DNA from 3 places in the Enterobacter sp. Taxon_8 genome. Region 1 is predicted to be linked to each of the others. Evidence: predicted binding sites of a transcription regulator. Region 1 holds the regulator's gene; each other region holds the start of a gene.
The links. The regulator Fur, encoded in region 1, represses iron uptake genes when iron is present. The targets are predictions, from matches to a motif close to ATAATAATGAGAACNACTATCAA.
Positions count from the first base shown of each region.

Region 2: a site for Fur is predicted at 1,503-1,525, ahead of exbB (tol-pal system-associated acyl-CoA thioesterase). Genes of this name have one in related genera too.
Region 3: a site for Fur is predicted at 2,420-2,442, ahead of feoA (ferrous iron transporter A). Genes of this name have one in related genera too.

Region 1 is NZ_CM177989.1:3,256,235-3,261,570, forward strand. It holds gene seqA (replication initiation negative regulator SeqA) at 1-26, opposite strand, end outside; gene ybfF (esterase) at 210-983, shown strand; gene ybfE (LexA regulated protein) at 1,112-1,399, shown strand; gene fldA (flavodoxin FldA) at 1,555-2,085, shown strand; gene fur (ferric iron uptake transcriptional regulator) at 2,377-2,823, shown strand; gene chiQ (ChiQ/YbfN family lipoprotein) at 2,916-3,242, opposite strand; gene chiP (chitoporin ChiP) at 3,290-4,687, opposite strand; gene glnS (glutamine--tRNA ligase) at 5,134-5,336, opposite strand, start outside.
Region 2 is NZ_CM177989.1:698,050-703,385, forward strand. It holds gene yghB (DedA family general envelope maintenance protein YghB) at 1-4, opposite strand, end outside; gene metC (cystathionine beta-lyase) at 148-1,335, opposite strand; gene exbB (tol-pal system-associated acyl-CoA thioesterase) at 1,587-2,318, shown strand; gene exbD (TonB system transport protein ExbD) at 2,323-2,748, shown strand; gene AC4IBF_RS03380 (cytoplasmic protein) at 2,791-3,240, opposite strand; gene AC4IBF_RS03385 (hypothetical protein) at 3,242-3,646, opposite strand; gene AC4IBF_RS03390 (ESA_00282 family adhesion-associated protein) at 3,750-4,253, shown strand; gene AC4IBF_RS03395 (TIGR00645 family protein) at 4,335-4,823, shown strand; gene AC4IBF_RS03400 (aldo/keto reductase) at 4,888-5,336, opposite strand, start outside.
Region 3 is NZ_CM177989.1:354,271-359,606, forward strand. It holds gene feoB (Fe(2+) transporter permease subunit FeoB) at 1-2,121, opposite strand, end outside; gene feoA (ferrous iron transporter A) at 2,152-2,379, opposite strand; gene AC4IBF_RS01620 (Tex family protein) at 2,683-5,013, opposite strand; gene greB (transcription elongation factor GreB) at 5,102-5,336, opposite strand, start outside.

The DNA of each region.
Region 1 (5,336 bases):
TCGTCATCAACTTCGATTGTTTTCATCTTAATCCAGTGCGATATCTTATCTGAATACAAGTCATTGGGATTATAAGGTCAAATCCCAACAGCGGATAGCGTCAAACCAGGTTGGCGGCAAAAGTCAGATTAAACTGGAACCTTGCAGCCGGGCGGCAGAATGGTCAACATGATACCCTAACCTGACATACGTAAAAAAAGAACTTTGCCATGAAATTGAATACCCGAGCGCAAACTGCACAATCGCCGAACAATAATTCTCCCATCGTACTGGTTCACGGGCTTTTTGGCAGCCTGGATAACCTGGGCGTGCTGGCGCGCGATCTGGTTACTGACCACGATATTTTACAGGTCGATATGCGCAATCACGGTCTTTCCGGCCGTTCCGACGAGATGACCTACGCGGCAATGGCGCAGGATCTGCTGGATACGCTGGATGCCAACGACCTGCAAAAGGTGACCCTCATCGGGCATTCAATGGGTGGCAAAGCAGTGATGGCCCTGACGGCACTGGCCCCGGAGCGTATTAACGGCCTGATTGTAATTGATGTTGCGCCCGTGGATTACGACGTCCGCCGCCACGACGAAATTTTTGCCGCCATCAATGCGGTCACCGAAGCGGGCGTCGCGACTCGCCAACAGGCGGCTGCCGTCATGCGTGAGCATCTTGATGAAGAAGGCGTAGTCCAGTTCCTGCTGAAGTCGTTTGTTGACGGCCAATGGCGTTTTAACGTGCCGGTGCTCTGGAACCAGTACAACAACATCGTGGGCTGGGAAACCGTCCCCGCCTGGCCGCACCCTACCCTCTTTATTCGCGGCGGTAACTCTCCTTACGTTACCGACGCGTACCGCGACACGCTGCTGGCCCAATTCCCGCAGGCTCGCGCCCACGTGATTGCCGGTGCCGGACACTGGGTGCACGCAGAAAAACCCGATGCCGTGCTGCGCGCCATTCGCCGCTATCTCGCTGATACGACAAATTGATTAAAAAGAAAGCGACTGGAAGGCTGCGGGCTTCCAGTCGTTGGCGTGCCGTTTTTGGTGATGTATGATGGCGCGCTTATCGCCCGGGCATTAGCAGGGCGGCGTGTTTCCCCCGAAGTCTCAGAATCATGGCCAAAGAACAAACGGACCGTACGACACTAGATCTGTTCGCGAATGAGCGTCGCCCGGGACGACCGAAGACGAATCCGCTTTCGCGCGATGAACAGCTGCGTATCAATAAACGCAATCAGCTTAAACGCGATAAAAATCGCGGGCTTAAGCGTGTCGAACTGAAGCTTAACGCCGACGCCGTCGATGCGCTGAACGAGCTGGCTGACGCGCGAAATATCAGCCGCAGCGAGCTCATTGAAGAGATGTTAATCGCCCAGCTTGAGACGTTGCGCAGCCAGGCATAAGTCTGAAAATCCCCTTTATTACCCTTTTCATGTAGCACAGAGTGCAGTCCTGCGCGATAGCTGTTTCCGCAGGGTTGCCAGTTCTGCTATTATTGCCCTTATCCGTGGCCGAATTGCGCCACCATACTATTAAGTTTCAAGAGGTTATTTTACTCATGGCAATCATCGGCATTTTCTTTGGCAGTGATACCGGCAATACCGAAAATATCGCAAAAAACATTCAAAAACAGCTCGGTAAAGACGTTGCTGATGTGCATGACATTGCCAAGAGCAGCAAAGAAGATCTGGAAGGCTATGATATTCTGCTGCTGGGTATCCCAACCTGGTACTACGGTGAAGCCCAGTGCGACTGGGATGATTTCTTCCCGACGCTGGAAGAAGTGGACTTCAACGGTAAGCTAGTTGCCCTGTTTGGCTGCGGTGACCAGGAAGACTACGCTGAGTATTTCTGTGACGCGCTGGGTACCATCCGCGACATCATTGAGCCGAATGGCGCGGTTATCGTAGGCCACTGGCCGACCGCTGGTTACCACTTCGAAGCGTCTAAAGGCCTGGCCGATGACGATCATTTCGTGGGTCTGGCCATCGACGAAGACCGTCAGCCAGAACTGACCGCAGAGCGCGTTGAGAAATGGGTTAAGCAGATCCGTGAAGAACTGCACCTGGACGATATTCTTAACGCCTGATTTTTCTCGCGGCGCAACGGCGGTTGCGCCCGCGCACCAGGTCAAACCGATTAAATTAATTGCTACAATCTTTTAACTTTTTCGCCCAGACCTGTACAATGTCTCCCTGATAAAATGTGGTTTTCCATCGAGCAAGTTTGTTGGTGATACCCCATTTTTATAAGCATATTTTGCCTGAGACTTGCAGTTTTCATTTAGCCATGGCAGTTCTATAATGAGACGCATTATCCCAGGTGCATTTTCTGTCACTTCCTACAGAAGTGAATCGTTTAGCAACAGGACAGATTCCGCATGACTGACAACAATACCGCATTAAAGAAGGCTGGCCTGAAAGTTACGCTTCCTCGGTTAAAAATCCTCGAAGTGCTTCAGGGTCCAGACAATCACCATGTCAGTGCGGAAGACCTTTATAAACGTCTTATCGACATGGGTGAAGAGATTGGGCTGGCTACCGTCTATCGCGTGCTGAACCAGTTTGATGACGCGGGCATTGTCACCCGTCATAATTTCGAAGGCGGTAAATCTGTTTTCGAACTGACCCAGCAGCAGCACCACGATCATTTGATCTGCCTCGACTGCGGCAAGGTCATTGAATTCAGCGATGATTCCATCGAAGCGCGCCAGCGTGAAATCGCCGCGCGTCACGGTATCCGCCTGACCAACCACAGCCTGTATCTTTACGGTCACTGCGCTGAAGGCGACTGCCGCGAAGATGACCACGCGCACGACGCAAAATAATCAAGTGTTCATACTCTGAGCCAGCCGAAAGGTTGGCTTTTTTTTGCCAGAAAAAAGCCCGGTAAGCACCGCGCCACCGGGCGTAAAGCAACTTATTTATTATTGTTGCGTATCTCGTTCCAGATCTTATCGCAACGCTTGGCCACTTCCTGATCGTTACCGGTTTTACGCGCCTGGATACAGGCCTGGTAATCCATCACGCGGACATTCTCCCGCGTCGCAAACTGCTCATGCGCTTTCTCTTTCTTCAGCACGTTCAGCACGCTCTGACAGGCTTCAATTTTCTCCGGCGATCCTTCTGCTGTATTAATACAGGCGCTATAGGCCTCCTTCAGCCGGGAATCTTCTTTCGGTGCCTCACTCTGAGCACACGCCACCAGCCCTGATGCCAGCAACGCGACGATTACGATTTTTTTCATCATATGCAGTCTCCGGTCCGGCGGGATCTAACCCGCCGGAAGATTCATCAGAAGATAGTGAACGGTGCGATAACCATGAATTTCACGTCACGTTCATCCTGGAAGATGTTGCCGTAACCGCCCGCGTAGCTCGGGATATCGGAGTGGTTGTCATATTGAGTGAAGTGCAGTTTGAACATTGTACCTTTCGCGCGGCCATCCTGCAGGGTATAGATAGCATCGAGGCTGTAAGAAGACTCTTTCAGGCGATAGTTGGGATCGTAGTATGCGTCCGGAGTTGCCATATCGGCAGGTTTTGCATCCCAGGCGTAAGCGTAAGAAGCGCCCACCGCCCAGCCAGGCAGGTTCCAGTTTTTCAGGTCGTACATTGCGCCGAAGAAGACCGCTTTCTCGCCGTCGGCGTTGAAGTCTGAGCGGTTATCCCACCAGATATCAAGACGACCGTTGGATGAGGCATAGGTCGGGGTCATACGCTGCAGGAAGTAGCCCTGCTGCCCTTCCGCCTTCACCCATGTTCCTTCCAGACGTAAATCAACCTGACCGACCTTATAGCCGAAGGTTAGTGCCTGCAGCCACGCGGTGCCATCATAAATGTCATTGACGCCACCGTTGCTGACTTTGTCGCGCGTACCGTAGAACTGATAGCTGGTACTCAGCGGGCTACCCGCGACATCAAACTTATAGCTGGCCTTGGCAAAGTACTGATCGATATACCCTTGCGCCTGGCCAAATGCTGCTTCGAGAACCAGATCGTTTTTGAAGTCGTATTTCGCCCCCAGCGAGTGGAGATAATCGACTTTGGTTTTCTTATCGTTCTGGTAGAACTTGTCCATCTCGATGTGCCAGGGTGCTTTGTACTCGTTGGTCCACATATAGGAGAAGCTCAACGCACCCGCATCACCGTAGTCAAAGTTCGCCCCGGCTTCCGCACCCTGATAGGTACCCGGCATAAAACTCCAGTGCGGTGCTAACAGGGTCTGGCCAGTTGGCTGAATATAACCACCGCGCGCCCATACCGGACCGTATTTAAATTTTGCAGCGGCTTTGTACAGGCTGATGCCGCTCTTATCCCCGGACCAGTCTTCTTTATACGCTTTATTGCTGGAGGAGAAGGCAATTTCGTTCGGGTGGGCGCTGTCGCCGTTTTCCGCCATTTCAATCGCGGTAAACGCAGCAATATCCAGACCGAACATATCCGCGGCATAGCCTGACTGGAAGTCCAGGTTGGCGTTCCAGGTGGAATGAGAAAGGTTGGTTTTGTATTTGTCTTCGGTGACGTCTTTACGGTCACGTTCACGCTGCCAGTAATAGATACCGCCCGTGAGGGTAGAATCGTCGATGAAGCCCGCCGCTTTCGCCTCTGGTGTCACCACCAGGCCCGACATTGCTGTCACACCGGCAATAGCCAGCGCCAGCGCACTACGTTTGCCACTGAACGTACGCATAGATTATTCCTCTTTGACGAATTAAAACGCCTGAAACGGCGTAAATAAAAAAGACCAAATGGTCAGGGGTAGTTTTAAATACCCTCGAATTAACTACCGTCGTTAGGTTATTTTTCGCGACGCGAATTATCAATGCTTTTTAGCGGACAAAAGTCAGGATTATGACGAAGTGCACATAATCAGTAGTGCTTTGTAACATTTGCAGGGAGGCGAGGAATGGCGGGGAATTTTCAATTATTTCAGTGGCTAGACGAGAAACATCTTCCCTTTCTTATAACCTTTTTGTTTTTCCTAATGACACAAACTTTTTTTTGAAAAATAAGTAGCACCTCATTGACCTGATATTTTTATCACACCTTTTTAGGCCCTGGCTTAATACCCTGATCGTTAAATAAAAAAACGCCGCATAGTGCGGCGTTTGTCTCTCATTGACCAGACCAGCAATATTATTCGCCGATCTTCGTCCAGGTATCACGCAGACCTACGGTACGGTTAAATACCGGTTTTTCTGCCGTGCTGTGACGGCTGTCCAGGCAGAAGTAACCTTCACGTTCGAACTGGAACGCTTTGCCTGCTTCAGCGTTTTTCAGAGAAGGCTCCGCATAACCCTGCTTAATCACCAAAGATTCCGGGTTGATGGTCGCCAGGA
Region 2 (5,336 bases), 2.0 Mb from region 1:
CCATGGACTTTCCTGTGGAACAGCAGATATAGCGCTATTGTACTCCCTTATTCGCCCGTCGGGTTTGATCCCGGGCGCAACTCATGCAGACTTTTCTCATTGCCGTGTCCACAAAAGCGTCCAGAGAGTACATTTTCAGCCAGCACTCTACACGATACGCTCGAACCCTGCTGCTAAATCGGCAATCAGATCGTCAACATTTTCTAAACCGATATGCAGTCGTATCAGGGTACCGCTGAAGTCTACTTCACCCCCGGGGCGAAGGGCCGCGATCTGTTCCGGCTGGTTAGCCAGGATCAGGGATTCAAAACCGCCCCAGGAGTAGGCCATGCTGAAAAGGGTAAAATTATCCAGATAGCTCGCCAGCTCGTCGTTATTCAGCCGCTTTTTCAGTACGAATGAGAACAACCCGCTGCTGCCCGTAAAGTCACGTTGCCAGAACTCATGGCCTTTACTACCCGGTAATGCGGGATGATTCACGCGCTCAACCAGCGTATGCTGCGCCAGCCATTCGGCGACCTTCAGGCTGCTTTCATGGTGCTGACGCAGACGAACGCCCAGCGTGCGGATACCGCGGCTGGTCATGTAGGCCGTGTCGGCATCCACCATCTGGCCCATCAGGTAGGCATTTTCACGCAGCTGATCCCAGCAGCGCGCGTTGGAGACCGCAGTACCAATCATACCGTCAGAGTGGCCTATCAGGTATTTCGTTGCCGCCTGAATCGAAATATCAATGTCGAATTCCAGCGCTTTGAACAGCACGCCTGCAGCCCAGGTGTTGTCGATCATAACGATCGCCTCTGGCGCTTTGTTGCGTACGGCCTTCACGATAGCCGGCACGTCGTGAACTTCCATGGTGAGCGACCCCGGAGATTCCAGGAACACAATGCGCGTGTTTGGCTGAATAAGTTCGGCAATGCCTTCACCAATCAGCGGGTCGAACCAGCCGGTCGTTACCCCGAGCTTGCTGAGGATTTTGGTGCAGAAGTCCTGGCTGGGTTCATAGGCGGTGTTGGTCATCAGGATATGGTCGCCCTGTTCCACAAACGCCAGAATGGTGTTGGCGACCGCCGCCGCCCCGCACGGGAATAGCGCACAGCCCGCGCCGCCTTCCAGCTCGCACATCGCTTCCTGCAGAGAAAAATGGGTTAGCGTGCCGCGACGGCCATAAAACAGCCCGCCTTTTGCGCGGTTACGCGTGGCGATTTTTTTCTCCTCAACGGTGTCAAACACCAGCGAGGAGGCTCGTTGAATCACACTGTTGACCGATCCCTGAGTATATTTTTTGCTGCGTCCTGCCTGTACCAGCGTGGTATCAAGATGCTTCTTTGTCATGTTCGCTAACCCTGTTTTTATACGTCTGGACGTCCAGACTACCACGATTGGAAAAAACTGCACCCCGAGGCTTATCGAATAAGCAGAAAATATTAGCAAAAAACCGCATAAGAAATTTTTACTGCGTAAGCGCAAGGAAAGTGAGCGAAAATTACGGCACCATGCAAATACTAATGAGAACTACTATCAATTCGACGACGTTTTGATATTATTACGCTCAGATTTTGTGATTTGCGTCCTGGAGATACAGAGTGGGTAATAATTTGATGCAGACGGATCTCTCCGTTTGGGGCATGTATCAGCATGCTGACATCGTGGTTAAGATTGTGATGATCGGCCTGATTCTGGCGTCCGTTATCACCTGGGCTATCTTCTTCAGCAAAAGTACCGAGTTGCTTTCGCAGAAGCGTCGCCTGAAGCGGGAACAGCAGCAGCTGGCTGAAGCCCGCTCTCTGGATCAGGCTTCAGATATGACATCATCTTTCCACGCGAAAAGCCTGACCACCCTGCTCGTGAATGAAGCGCAGAACGAGCTGGAACTCTCCGCTGGCAGTGAAGATAACGAAGGTATCAAAGAGCGTACCGGTTTCCGCCTGGAGCGTCGCGTTGCGGCCGTTGGCCGACACATGGGGCGCGGCAATGGTTATCTGGCTACCATCGGCGCGATCTCACCGTTCATCGGTCTTTTCGGCACGGTCTGGGGCATCATGAACAGCTTTATCGGTATCGCGCAGACCCAAACTACCAACCTGGCGGTCGTGGCGCCGGGTATCGCAGAAGCGCTGCTGGCGACTGCAATCGGTCTGGTTGCCGCTATCCCGGCGGTGGTCATCTACAATATCTTCGCGCGTATGATTGGCAGCTATAAAGCGACTCTCGGAGACGTTGCCGCGCAGGTTCTGCTGCTGCAAAGTCGCGATCTCGATCTGAATGCCAGCTCGGTTAAGCCGGTGCATGCGGCGTCTAAACTGCGCGCAGGTTAATAGTATGGCGATGCGTCTAAACGAAAATCTGGACGATAACGGCGAAATGCATGAAATCAACGTGACGCCGTTTATCGACGTCATGCTGGTTCTGCTGATTATCTTCATGGTAGCTGCACCGCTGGCGACGGTGGATGTGAAGGTGAATCTGCCGGCATCTTCCAGCCAGCCCCAGCCGCGCCCGGAGAAGCCTATTTACCTGTCGGTGAAAGCGGATAAATCCATGTTCCTCGGGAACGACCCGGTGACGGCCGACTCAGTCATCCCGGCGCTGGAGCAGCTTACGGGCGGAAAGAAAGACACTACGGTCTTCTTCCGTGCGGATAAAACCGTTGATTATGAAACCATGATGAAGGTAATGGACACGCTGCATCAGGCGGGTTACCTGAAGATTGGACTGGTCGGCGAAGAAAAGGCGGCCTCGAAGTGATAAAGAAGCTGGCGAAAGCCGGCTTTTTTTATGCCTGTCGGTTTATGCGCTTTTGTTATTCGTTGGTGCGGCAGAAGGGGTTGCCAACGCGTCCTCATCAAGCGCAACGCAGGTGACGTTTGAGGTACGGTACTCACCGTCTGACAGCTTGCGCGTCAGACGCAGGGTGGCGATTTCTCTGGCGAGCAGATACTGATAATTGGCCTCGAGGCGCCCCAGAAGCTTCTCTTTAAGCTCTGGCCGCTGTTCAATGATGGCATTCATCACGGCACCGTAAATTTCTTCTTTGACCTGCAGCGGATAAATTTCACGGCGATTCTGCCATTTAAGCCGAACCAGCGTCGCCGGGATCGATACCAGGTCTTGTGTAATGCGCGTCATCTCGTCATTTTTTGTGTTTCGTAGCGCGTCGAGATTTTGCTTTAAGATAAATTCATCACTTTTTTTATCATCTAAAGTCAAATAAACGTCGTTATTTTTAACTTCTTTCACGTTAATCTTCCCCCAGGCTATAAAAAATTGGGTTGTTTTTTTCGCGCGTAATTAAATTAAGCCAAATTTCATTGCCCGCTTCATTAATTTCTTCGGTTTTCTCGGCTATTATTTGACTTAGTTTCTGGGCATCTATTTCCCCCTCGGCCTGTAGGTCATTCAGCAGGTGGACAAAGGCTTCAATTTTTATAGCGCGAAATAAGCGGTCTTTTATATGACGATCGTGCTCTTCCAGCAACATATTTCGCGATTTGCCAGTTCGGGAAACACCAATTAATATATCGGGCTCGAAATCAGAGAGCTTTCTTTTCCCCTGAGTGAAACTGGCCTCTTTTTCTGCTTCCGTCGGTTGCTGTTCCACAGGCGTAATGTGGTACTTAGCCGGGACGAGATAGTCGGGCAGCATTTTTAATTTCCTTTAATTTCAACAGGGTGGGGTTGGTAAAGGCGTGAGATTCGTTGACAATATCATGAGGCAAATTTAAAATCAAAAAAAATGGAGCCTACCCATGAACAGCATCTTTTTTACGGTCATCACATTACTATTATTGACCGCTGGTGTGCTTTTATTGATGCAGGAGTTCAATAAAACGAAAGTGTCGAAAGACGCCAGTGAGCCCCCACAACCTGAACTGATGACAAAAGAGGAAGGTGAAGACCATTTCTCTGTATTGATGAACTCCGTTACGCCTGTCTGGTACTGGCGGGTGAACCACGAATATATCGACTTTTTACATGCGACAATTAAGCGCATGAAAATGTCGGAAATTAATGACACGCCCGGACTGTTTGAGGCGCAGCGTCGCTGTAGCGATCTGAATTCAGCAGTCTATAAATATTATGACAATATCAAAAAGCGCTGTCTTAACGGAGAAAAGGTATCTTATTCCGATCTGGACGTATTGAATTTGCGGCAGTGTTTTCGCGAGTTCAGTCTGGAAGCCTATCCTGAACTGGTGGCGCTTGTCTGGCCGGAGTACGCACGTCCGGAAGTTAATCCAGACAACGTCTGAGTGACGTACCGTTGAGTTATTGCAAACAGTCAGCGCCGTTGAGATATACTGGGCGCTGGTTTCTTTTGCAAACAGGACTCTATGGAACGCTTTTTTGAAAATGCCATGTACGCCTCTCGCTGGATACTGGCCCCCGTCTATTTTGGCCTTTCGCTGGCGCTTATCGCGCTGACGATTAAGTTCTTTCAGGAAATCCTGCACGTTCTGCCGAATATCTTTTCCATTGCCGAAGCGGATTTGATTCTGGTTCTGCTCTCGCTGGTGGATATGACCCTGGTGGGTGGGCTGCTGGTGATGGTGATGTTCTCCGGCTACGAGAATTTCGTCTCCCAGCTTGATATCGACGAGCGTAAAGAGAAGCTCAGCTGGCTGGGCAAAATGGATGCCTCGTCGCTGAAGAATAAAGTGGCCGCGTCGATTGTGGCGATCTCTTCTATCCACCTGCTACGCGTATTTATGGACGCGAAGAACGTGCCGGATAACAAACTGATGTGGTACGTCATTATCCATCTGACGTTTGTGCTGTCTGCGTTTGTGATGGGGTATCTGGATAAGATCAGTAAGAAGTAAAGTACGCCTTACCCCTCACCCTAACCCTCTCCCCAAAGGGGAGAGGGGACTGCTCGGTGCGGCATTATTTATCAGACGACGCCTGCCACAGATTCAACTCCCCATCCGCAACATGCTGGTCAATCCGCTTGAGTTCGTCCTCCGTAAAGCGCAGGTTTTCCAGCGCCTGTACATTCTCTTCCAGCTGTTCCGGGCGGCTTGCGCCAATCAGCACGGACGTCACGCGCGCATCTTTCAGCAGCCAGCTCAACGCCATCTGCGCCATGGTTTGTCCGCGCGCCTGCGCCATCTCATTCAGCAGGCGAAGGCTGCTCAGGTTGGCGTCGGTGAGCATCTTTTGCGTCAGGCCGCGCACTTTATTCCCTTCGCGCTGCATGCGTGATCCTTCAGGGATACCGTTCAGGTATTTCCCGGTCAGCAGCCCCTGCGCCAGCGGGGTGAAGGCAATACAGCCCGTACCGTTTGCTTCCAGCGCATCCAGCAAGCCGGTCTTATCGACCCAGCGGTTAAGCA
Region 3 (5,336 bases), 1.7 Mb from region 1:
AAGCGAGTACGCAATGTTTAACCCCCACAGGATGGAGAAGCCCATCCAGCCGCGGCTGGACTCGCGGGCAATCGCCCCCATCACGGAGATGCACGGAATGTAGAGCAGGACAAAGATGAGGTAGCTGTAGGCCGCGGACGCGCTGCCAAATTTCTCGCCCATCACGCCCATGGCTCCCGTCGCCATTTCGCCGTCGCCTTTGCTGGCCTCAATAGGGTTCGCCAGCACGCTCAGGCTGAAGGTGTCTTTCAGGCTCTGCCAGGTCTCCTCTACGGCACCCAGCAGTTCATGACCGAGATGAAACTCTGCCGGATTAAATTCCTGTTCCTGAATGTTCTCTGCGGTGTAAAGCGTGTTCAGGGTGCCGACAACCACCTCTTTCGCCATCGCGCCGGTGAACAGCCCGACGGTTGCCTGCCAGTTATCCTCATGCACGCCAATCGGTTTAAAGACCGGCGTGATGACGCGGCTGACGGAGGCGAGGGCAGAGTCGTTAATGTTATCTGCCGCCTGTCCGCTGAGGGTGAAGCTGTTCAGCGCGCTCAGGAAAATGCTGACGATGACAATCACCTTACCGGCGCGCAGCACAAAGCCCTTCAGGCGCTGCCAGGTCTGGATCGCCAGGCTTTTCAGATGCGGCACGTGATACACCGGCAGCTCCATTACAAACGGTGACGCTTCACCGCGCATGATGGTGTGCTTCAGCATCAGACCGGTGAGGATCGCCATCACGATGCCCAGCACATACAGCGAGAAGACCGCCAGCGCGCCCTGCTGACCAAAGAAGGCTGCGGCAAAGACCGCAAAGATGGCCAGACGGGCACCGCAGGACATAAACGGCGCCATCATGATGGTCATCAGACGTTCACGCGGCGCATCCAGGGTGCGTGCGCCCATCACCGACGGTACGTTACAGCCGAAGCCGACAATCAGCGGGACGAAGGATTTACCCGGCAGACCCAGCGCCTGCATCAGACGATCCATCACGAACGCGGCGCGCGCCATGTAGCCGGAATCTTCCAGGAACGAGAGGAACAGATACATCATGCCGATCTGCGGCACCAGAGGCAGAACGGTGTTGATACCGCCGCCGATCCCCTGCGCGAGGAAGATGGTTAACCATTCCGGGAAGTGAAGGGTGTATCCCACCCACTGAATGCCGTGCACGAAGACCGCGACGGAACCGGCGTCAAAAATCGGCTGCAGTGCGCCACCGATGTTAATGGCAAGCAGGAACATCACGTACATCACCAGCAGAAAGATCGGCAAACCCAGGAAGCGGTTAAGCACGACCTTATCCACCGCCGCCGTAAAGCGGCTGGGTTCCGCCGTCAGCGCGTTACTCACCACGTCGCAAATCGAGGCGATGGCCTGGTAACGGGCATCGGCGATGTGCAGCGCCGGGTCGTCCAGCTCGTCGCTAAGACGGGCCACCGTCGCGTCCAGCTTATCGGCCGCATGCCCGGCGTAAGCGCGGCTGTAGATATCCCCTTCCAGCATCTGCAGGCCAAGCCACAGGCGCTGTTTTGCTGGCATACCGGTGTCCATCTCCTGCGCCAGCACGTTGGCTTCGCGCAGGAGAGGCTGGGCGTAATGCACCAGCTCAACGTCGCGATTTCCCGCGTGACGGTCAATGGCCAGCTTCAGCGCATCAATACCGCGAGCCCGCGTCGAAACCAGCGGAACGACCGGGCATCCCAGGCGCGCGGAGAGGGCATCGACGTCGATGCGCAGCTTTTGTTTCTCTGCGATGTCGAGCATGTTGAGCGCCACGATGCAGGGGATACCCAGCTCCAGCAGCTGCAGCGTCAGATAGAGGTTACGCTCGAGGTTTGAGGCATCGACCACGTTGATCAGCAGATCCGCGTCGCCGCCAAGAATATAGTGACAGGCGATTTGCTCATCGAGCGAGGTTTGTGACGAAATGGTGGTTAAGGAGTAGGTGCCGGGAAGGTCAACCAGCGTCACCTGGTTGTCTGTCGTCGTGAACTGGCCCTCTTTACGCTCAACCGTCACGCCCGCCCAGTTGCCTACGCGCTGGCGTGCCCCGGTCAGCTGGTTAAAAAGCGTGGTCTTGCCGGAATTAGGATTGCCAATTAAGCCAATAGTTAACTTTTTCATTTTTTTAGACTCACTGAAACCGCTGGCTTGTTATCGGGATAAGGCTTCGACTTCTATTAATGCGAGGTCTTTCTTACGCAGCACCAGATTTACGCGGCGGGTTTCGATATGAACCGGATCGCCCAGCGGCGCCACGCGCACGACCTGGAATGACGAGCCGGGCAGCATGCCCAGCGACAGCAGCTTTTGCCGATAGGCAGGGCTAATTTCGCGGGTAAAACCGGTAATCTTCCATGCACTGTCTGGAGTGAATTGCATAACGCCTGATTCCACGAAAGGTTAAATTATCTACTATGGGATGATAATGAGAATAGTTTTTATCAGCAATATTAAAACTGTGACGGAATGTTGTTTACGGTATTAATTTACGGCCTGTTTGACCTGGCTCAATATTTGCTGAATTGCCTGGAAAACGAAAAGGGGAGTATTTGTTAACGGGGTGATAATTCGTGGTTTAAATATGGCTATGCAATCGGTTTCATATATTTCGATATGATTATTCCCCTCATCCCGGCCCTCTCCCTTCTGGGGAGAGGGTTAGGGTGAGGGGCATTTACAACCTTAGCGTTTTTTACCCATCGCAGCCGCCAGCGCATCCATCATCGCGCTGTTGCCTGCAGGCTGAGTATCACGTCCGCGCGGTTTTGCCGCTTTCGCGGCGGGACGCTGCTGTTCGCGGCCTCCGCCATTGCCGCCGCGGCGCGCGTTGGTGTCGCCCGGCTGCTCGTCCAGACGCATGGTCAGCGCGATACGCTTGCGCTGCAGATCCACTTCCAGCACTTTGACCTTCACGATGTCGCCCGCTTTGACCACGGTGTGCGGGTCTTCAACGAACTTGTCGGCAAGGGATGAGATATGCACCAGACCATCCTGATGCACGCCGATATCCACGAACGCGCCAAAGTTGGTGACGTTGGTCACCGCGCCTTCCAGCACCATGCCGGGCAGCAGGTCGTTCATGGTTTCCACGCCGTCGGCAAAGGTCGCCGTTTTGAACTCAGGACGCGGATCGCGGCCCGGCTTTTCCAGCTCTTTAATAATGTCGGTGACGGTTGGCACACCAAATTTGTCGTCGGTGAAATCAACGGCTTGCAGGTTGCGCAGGGCGCTACTGTCACCCATGAGATCTTTCAGCGCCTGCTGGGTGGCGGCCAGGATGCGTTCCACCACAGGGTACGCCTCCGGGTGCACGGTGGAGGCATCCAGCGGGTTATCGCCGTGGTTGATGCGCAGGAAGCCCGCACACTGCTCAAAGGCTTTTGGCCCCAGACGGCTCACCTTCAGCAGCTGCTGACGGTTCTGGAACTGGCCGTTCTCATCACGCCAGGCGACGATGTTCTGCGCCATCATGCGGGTTAAGCCCGCCACGCGGGTCAGCAGGGGAACGGAGGCGGTATTCAGGTCAACGCCAACGGCGTTTACGCAGTCTTCCACCACCGCATCCAGCTTGCGCGCCAGCTGAGTCTGGCTCACGTCATGCTGATACTGGCCCACGCCGATGGATTTCGGATCGATCTTCACCAGCTCCGCCAGCGGATCCTGCAGGCGGCGAGCGATAGAAACCGCCCCGCGCAGGGAAACGTCCAGGTCCGGGAATTCCTGGGCCGCCAGCTCGGACGCGGAATAGACGGACGCCCCGGCCTCGCTGACGATCACTTTCTGTGCCGTCACTTTCGGGAACTGCTTCTGCACGTCGAGGTAGAAACGCTCGGTTTCACGAGAGGCCGTACCGTTGCCGATGGCAACCAGCTCGACGTTGTATTTTTCGCACAGCGCCGCCACCACGACGGCCGCTTTCGCTGCCTGGCCGGTGTGCGGATAAATGGTATCGGTCGCCACCAGCTTGCCGGTGCCGTCAACCACAGCGACCTTCACGCCGGTACGCAGACCCGGGTCGAGACCCATTGTCGCGCGCAGGCCGGCAGGGGCGGCCATCAGCAGGTCGTGCAGGTTACGGGCGAAGACGTTAATCGCTTCATCTTCGGCGCGTTCGCGCACGGTGCCCATCAGCTCGGTTTCGAGGTGCATCAGCACCTTGATGCGCCAGGTCCAGCTTACTACGCCTTTACGCCAGCTGTCCGCCGGGGCGTTGTTCAGGCGCAGGCCGAGATGGTCGATAATGATCTGCTCGCAGTGGCTCTCTTTCGGCGGCTCGTCAAACTGCGGATCGGCGTTCAGGGAGAGCTGGAGCACGCCTTCGTTGCGGCCGCGGAACATTGCCAGCGCGCGGTGGGAAGGGGTGGTGGAAATCGGTTCGTGGTGATCGAAATAGTCGCGGAATTTCGCGCCTTCTTCCTCTTTACCCGCGACGACGGTAGAGACGATGTGGGCATTCTTCCACAGGTAATCACGCACTTTAGCGAGCAGCGCGGCGTCTTCGGCGAAGCGCTCCATCAGAATGTAGCGTGCGCCGTCGAGGGCGGCCTTGGTGTCCGCCACGCCTTTGTCAGCGTCGATAAATTTCGCCGCTTCGGTTTCCGGATCGTGCGATGGCTCGTTCCACAGCAGGTCGGCCAGCGGCTCAAGGCCCGCTTCAATCGCAATCTGCCCGCGCGTGCGGCGCTTCGGTTTGTACGGCAGATAGAGATCTTCTAATTCGGTTTTGCTTAGGGTGCCGTTAATGGCGCTTTCCAGATCGCTGGTCAGTTTGCCCTGTTCGCCGATGGATTTGAGGATCGCCTGACGACGTTCTTCCAGTTCGCGCAGATAACCGAGACGGGTCTCCAGGTTACGCAGCTGCGTGTCATCCAGACCGCCGGTGACTTCCTTACGATAGCGTGCAATAAACGGCACGGTGTTCCCTTCATCAAGCAGGCGAACGGCAGCTTCTACCTGTTCGGCTCTGGCCTGAATATCACCCGCAATAATGCGGCAGAGCGAATCATTCATCATGGCTTTATCATCTGTTGAGTCGAAAAAATCAGGGGATAGTTATACGGGCTGACACGGCAAAATGCCAGCCGGGGAGGGCGCTCTCGGACTATTTTACGTAGATGATCTCATTGACGTACCAGCTGGCTTCACCAGCTGGAGTCTGAACGATGGCCAGATCGCCCACTTCCTTTTTCAGCAGCGCGCGGGCCATCGGGGAGTCGATGGAGATGTAATCCTTACGACCAAAAATTTCATCGTAGCCGACAATGCGAAAACGCAGGGTGTCACCATCGTCGTTTTCAATCTCCACCCACGCGCCGAAGAACACTTTGCCCTCCTGC